DNA from 2 places in the Mesorhizobium sp. CO1-1-11 genome. Region 1 is predicted to be linked to the other one. Evidence: predicted binding sites of a transcription regulator. Region 1 holds the regulator's gene; the other holds the start of a gene.
The links. The regulator LexA, encoded in region 1, represses DNA repair genes until DNA is damaged. The targets are predictions, from matches to a motif close to TGTTCNNNNTGTGTTCNG.
Positions count from the first base shown of each region.

Region 2: a site for LexA is predicted at 1,647-1,664, ahead of LB554_RS01800 (PA0069 family radical SAM protein). Genes of this name have one in related genera too.

Region 1 covers NZ_JAIUHE010000022.1:102,423-105,630, forward strand. The annotation lists gene LB554_RS23965 (GntR family transcriptional regulator) at 6-779, shown strand; gene lexA (transcriptional repressor LexA) at 1,179-1,922, shown strand; gene LB554_RS23975 (ComEC/Rec2 family competence protein) at 1,916-3,208, opposite strand, start outside.
Region 2 covers NZ_JAIUHE010000001.1:375,492-378,699, forward strand. The annotation lists gene LB554_RS01795 (ribonuclease HII) at 1-265, opposite strand, end outside; gene LB554_RS01800 (PA0069 family radical SAM protein) at 418-1,572, opposite strand; gene LB554_RS01805 (glycosyltransferase) at 1,723-2,250, shown strand; gene moaB (molybdenum cofactor biosynthesis protein B) at 2,279-2,833, opposite strand; gene LB554_RS01815 (4-(cytidine 5'-diphospho)-2-C-methyl-D-erythritol kinase) at 2,820-3,208, opposite strand, start outside.

The sequences.
Region 1 (3,208 bases):
TCACCATGCGGGATGAAACGAGTTCCACAAAAACGGAAGCCGCCTATCAGCTGTTGCGGCGCGACATCCTGACCACGCGCCTCATGCCCGGCGCCCCGCTCAAACTGAGTGCGCTGCGCGGCACCTATGGCGTCGGCTGGACACCGTTGCGCGAAGCCCTGTCGCGGCTCGAGGCCGAACGCCTGGTCACCGCCATCAGCAATCGTGGTTTTGCCGTGGCTCCGGTGTCGCGGGCCGAGCTGGAGGATCTGGCACGCGCCAGGATGGTGGTCGAGATACCCCTGTTCCTCGAATCGATGGAAAAAGGCGGCAGGGAGTGGGAGGATGCCGTGGTCACCGCCTACTACCGGCTCTCGCGTTGCAAGACGGCGGTCGACGATCCCTCGGACGCGGCCGTCGACAGATGGGACGAGAACCACGAGGCCTTCCATGCGGCGCTGCTGAGCGCCGCCACATGCGACTGGCTGTTGCGGTTCCGCTCGACGATCTCGGATCAGCTGCGCCGGCATCATCGCTTTCTTGGTCTGGCGCCGACACTGCGGGCCGCGGCCGGCCTCAAGGATGGCTATGAAGAGGCAATCGAAGCGCTGCGCGAAGCGATTGCGATCGAACACCATACCGCGATCATGGAAGCGGCGCTCGACCGTGACATCGAGCGGGCCAAGGCGCTGATGACGGCGCATATCGGCTACACACTGCACGTCTATGTCCACAGCGAAGACAGCGGCGCTACCAGATACGCCGCTCGCGCCGGCAGCTTGAAGGCGGGTTCGGGATAACCTCAGCGACGCCTATTCGAACGCGCTGGCCGGTGCGCCGAACGCCCGGATCCATGGCCGCCCGAAGCTACCAATCGTTGGCATTTTGGTTTCGTTTCGTTCCGCGAATAATGGCTCCGCGAATTATACGTCCCCCCGAGGAGAACCTTCCAACTAGCTGATGCCAAAGCCTCGTCGGCGGATGGGCCACAGGCCATTAACCAAAACGATTTCAATGCGCCTGCCGATGGCGGAAAGGGCTGGTTGCTGCCCGCCGTCGCGGGCAAAAAACTTCCGACCCCTTAACAAATTCATTAAACTTTAAACGGTTGCAGAACACAACTGGAACAGATAGTGTTTGTTCTGGGTTTGTTTTTTCGATTCTGGTTCAACCTTTCGTTCAATGTCTTGGGGGCCGCCATGCTGACACGCAAGCAACATGAACTGCTGATGTTCATCCACGAACGGCTCAAGGAAAGCGGGATACCGCCTTCCTTCGACGAGATGAAGGAAGCACTCGATCTTGCCTCCAAGTCGGGGATCCATCGCCTGATCACGGCGCTGGAGGAGCGCGGCTTCATTCGCCGGCTACCCAATCGGGCACGCGCGCTGGAAGTGCTGCGGCTGCCGGACTCGATCGCGCCGGGCCTCAATGCGGCAAAGAAGTTCTCGCCAAGCATCATCCAAGGCAGCCTTGGCCAAGGCAGCGCCGGACGCCAGATCAGGCCGGCCGCTGCGCCTTCGCGCCTGCCCGCGGCCGGCAACGACGACGATGCGGTTTCAGCCGTGTCCATCCCGGTCATGGGCCGTATCGCCGCCGGTGTGCCGATCGATGCCATCCAGCATCAGACGCATTCGATCTCGGTGCCGCCGGACATGATCATGGGCGGCGAGCACTATGCGCTGGAGGTCAAGGGCGACTCGATGATCGAGGCCGGTATCTTCGATGGAGACACGGTCATTATCCGCAATGCCGACACGGCAAGCCCGGGCGAAATTATCGTGGCACTGGTCGACGAAGAGGAAGCGACGCTGAAGCGGTTCCGCCGCAAAGGCGCTTCGATCGCGCTCGAGGCCGCCAATCCAGCCTACGAAACACGCATTTTCGGGCCGGACAGGGTCAAGGTACAAGGCAAGCTGGTCGGGTTGATCAGGCGCTACTGAGCCGGCTTGCCATCGGGCTTGTCGGGTTTTTTGTACGGCGGCAGCCCCCTCGCCTCGCGTGAGAATTTTCGCTGTTCGTGCCAGGGCCGGTATGGTCCGTCGACGGCGAATGCGATCGCGGCCCGGGTCGTGGCCGACTGGGGATTGAAGAAGACGGCAGCGCTTCCCTTGCGGGCGAGCTGCCGTTTGGTGACGACGAGAACCAGTGGATTGTGGCAGACGTCATAGGCGGTTGCGTCATTGACGATGATCAGGTCGGCGAAAGCGCAGGCTTTCCAGGTGGTCTTGCGGTCCTCGACATAGGCAATGATCGCGCCGGAAGGGTGCCTGGCAAGGCACAGGCCTTCGCGGCAGTAGAAAGGCGATCCTGGCGGCAGGTCGGTGGGACTGGCAACATCGAATTGCCCGTCTGTCGTGTCGAACATTTCCGGTTTGACGATTGTTTCGGAGATCAGGGCGCGCTTCCAGTTGTCGGTTGCGAATTCGTTCGGACGTTCCTGGTTGACGGCCAGTTCGCCATTGCCGATCGGCAGCGCGACCAGCCGCGCATCTTCCGAGATCAGCACATCGGGCGCGCGCGTGTGCGACACAGTCAACAGGCCGGCAAGCGCGAATGGCAGCGCCGCGAACCGCAGCCATGTCGTCGCCATCGTCGCGATAACCAGCGCGACGGTGACCAGCAGCACGGATTGCTGCGAAATCAGCCCGACTCCATCGACCGGAGAGCGCTCCGATATCCACGCCGACACGGCGATCATTGCTGTCAGGCCCTTGCCCATAAGGTAGAGAGCCGGCCAATCCAGTCCGAATGGCATCAGCAGGGCGCTGGCGACGGCCAGGAACATCACGACCGACACGATCGGCATCACGGCCAGATTGGCGAACAGGCTGAGCGGCGATACCCGCTGGAAATGCCAGATGGCAAACAGTGCCGTGGCGCTGCCGGCGATAATGGACGTCATGGCCAATCCTCCTGTCGCCAGCAGGAATTTTCGCGTCAGGAATCCCGCCAGGGAACGCTTTGGCGGCGGTGGCCGCGTCTTTCCTGCATGGTGATCGGCCCAGCCGGCATAAGCGCCAACCAGGGCCGCGGTCGCGGCGAACGACATCTGAAAGCTCGGGCCGACAACCTCGTGAGGCGAGACCAGGATCACGGCGATCGCCGAGATCGCCAGATTGCGCATGGTCAGGGCAGCGCGATCGAAGAAGACGGCAATCAGCATCACCGCCAGCATGATGAAGCTGCGTTCGGCGGCAACGACGACACCGGAAATGATGAGATAGGC
Region 2 (3,208 bases), on a different contig from region 1:
CGAGAGCGGAGCCGATGATGTGCAGGAAAAGCGCTTCGCGCTGCAGGTGGCTAAGCCGCTTGGAATCGTCGAGACCCTCGGGAATATTGGCGGGGTCGAGCACCACTGCCGCCGCGACCACGGGACCCGCGAGCGGGCCGCGACCGGCTTCGTCCATCCCGGCGACCGGCCACAAACCATCGGCCATCGCCTTCGTCTCGAAGGAGAAATCGGGTTTCTCGACGATTTCGAAGAGAGGCGGAGAATCAGAACGCGCGCGAGCCATGTTGCGGCGAGGTTCGCATCGGCTCCGATTCTCCGCAAGTCCCTCCGGGTCGGGTGGGGCGCCGGACCGGGAGGGCACCGTCTGCAGGCCGGGGCAGGCCGGACGGGGTTTCTTTGCCACGGCGGCAATGAACAGCCGAGGCGATTTTCGGTTCAGAGCAGCATCAACTGCTCCTGGTCCTTGCCGGCAGCGACGAACTGATCGGTCCGCAGCGTACGCCGCTCGGCATTGAGGCCGAGCCGCTTTGCGGTGATTTCGAAGCGCCGGCCGATCTGCCAGGCATAGGGTCCGGCGCCCTTCATGCGCTTGCCCCATTCCGAATCGTAGTCCTTGCCGTCGCGCATCGAACGGACCAGCGACATGACGTGGCGGTAGCGGTCGGGATAGTGGCGCAGCAGCCAGTCCTTGAAGATCGGGCTGACCTCCAGCGGCAGGCGCAGCACCACGTAGCCGGCCTCGCGCGCCCCGGCATGGTGCGCCGAGTCGAGGATGCGTTCCATCTCCTGGTCGGTCAGGCCCGGAATGATCGGCGCCACCATCACCGAAGCGGGGATACCGGCATCCGAAAGCTGCCTGATCGCCTCCAGCCGCTTGGTCGGCGTCGATGCCCGAGGTTCCATCGTCCTAGCCAGCATGCGGTCAAGCGTCGTCACCGACAGCGCCACCTTGGCCAAGCCCCGCTCCGCCATGCGCGACAGAATGTCGATGTCGCGCACGACCAGGGCTGACTTGGTGACGATGCCGACCGGGTGGCCGCGCGCCTCCAGCACTTCGAGGATTTCGCGCATGATCCGGTACTGCTTCTCGATCGGCTGGTAGGGATCGGTGTTGGTGCCGATGGCGATGGTGCGCGGCTGGTAGCCATCCTTTGACAATTCCTTGTCGAGCAGGCGTGCCGCGTCGGGCTTGGCGAACAGCTTGGATTCGAAGTCCAGGCCCGGCGACAGGCCCATGAACGAGTGTGTCGGCCGCGCGAAGCAATAGACGCAACCGTGCTCGCAGCCGCGATAGGGATTGATCGACCGGTCGAAGGAGATGTCGGGCGATTCGTTGCGGGTGATGATGGTGCGCGGCTTTTCGACCTGCACCTCGGTCTTGAAGGGAGGAAGTTCCTCCAGCGAACTCCAGCCGTCGTCGAAGACATGCCGGCTGACAGGTTCGAACCGGCCGGACGGATTGATGCCTGCCGACCGGCCGCGGTTGCGGTCCGGACGGACCCGCATGCCGCTCTGCTCGATCATCGCGTTGGCCATTTCGGCTCGCCCTGCTCCGAAGGCTGCAATGTCGGCGCGCATGATCGGTTCCATCTTCGCCCGCTCCCAGGGACTGTCCATGTTGTGTCGAATCGCTCTGCTCATGAAACTATTCCTATTTTGTCGATGAGAACAAATCAAGAACTTTCTATGGTGCGCTGCAAAAACTGGCGCCGACCAACGCTTTCCGCTATTCGGCTAACCATGCTCAGTGTTCTGATTGAAACGCACAATAACGAGGAGGGTCTCGCCCGTACGCTGTCGACGCTGATTGGCGGCGCGGTCGAGGGCGTGGTGCGCGAGGTTGTCGTCTGCGACACGGGCTCCAGCGACCAGACGCATCGCGTCGCCGAGCATGCCGGCTGCCACTATGTGGGGAGCGGGGGCATCGCCGCCGGCATCCGCCAGGCCAAGGGTGACTGGCTTCTGTTTCTCGAACCGGGTGCGAGGCTGGTGGAGGGCTGGATCGACGCCGTCGTCGCCCATACGGCCAGGCAGACAATGGCGGCCCGGTTCTCGCGGGCGCGGGGCAGCCGTCCACCGTTCCTGGCCCGGGTCTTTTCGGCAAACCGCGCGCTCGCCGACGGACTGGTGATCAGCAAGCGACAGGCGGCGTCGCTGTCCAAGAATGACGGCACCGCCGAGGCCTTAGCGCGCGGGCTGGCGACCAGGCGGCTCGACGCCGAAATCTGGCCAGCGCAGCCGAAGCAGCAGCACCGCTCTCGGGGGTGATTTTTGCAACGGCTCTGCGTGGCGTTGCTTACGACGCCGATTTGCCGCGCCGCAGATGTTCGTCCAGGCGCGGCATGATCTCGACGAAGTTACAGGGCATGTGCCGGTAATCGAGCTGTGGCTCGAGGATACCGTCCCAGGCGTCCTTGCAGGCGCCGGGCGAGCCCGGCAGCACGAAGACGAAAGTGGCGTTGACGACACCGCCGGTCGCCCGGCTCTGGATCGTCGAGGTGCCGATCTTGTCATAGGAAATGCGGTGGAACACTTCCGAAAAGCCGTCCATGCGCTTTTCGAAGATCGGCTCCAGCGCCTCGGGCGTCACATCGCGTCCGGTAAAACCGGTTCCGCCAGTGGTGATCACGACGTCGACGGCCTTGTCCCGCGACCACGCCAGAACGGTGTCGCGGATTTTTTCGCGGTCGTCGGTGACGATATCGCGGGCGGCCAGGATGTGGCCGGCCTTGGTAATGCGATCGGCCAGTGTCTGGCCGGATTTGTCGTCGGCCAGACTGCGTGTGTCGGAAACAGTCAGCACCGCGATGCGCACCGGAATGAAGGCACGGCTCTCGTCAATTCTGGCCATCTCGCCCAGCCTCCGACGCCATGCTGCGCGTTGCCGCGACGAACCAGTCGGGCTGGCGGCCGCGGATCTCGGCCGCCGCGCGCTTGGCGACATTGCCGGTCTCGAACAGGCCGAAGCACGTCGCGCCCGATCCGGACATTCGTGAAAAGCCCGATCCGGCCTTATCAAGCCATGAAAGCGCCCTGCCGATGGCGGGCTGCATCGCAAGGGCTGGCCGCTCGAGATCGTTGCGGGTGATTTCCAGCCAGTTGCGCAGGCTGTGAAAATCGATGCTGCGCGGCAGCGGCGGCAGCGGCTCATTATCGCGACGGGAGAGTGCGGCGAAGATTTCCGTCGTCGAGACCGGCACGCCCGGATTGACCAGCACGAGACCCA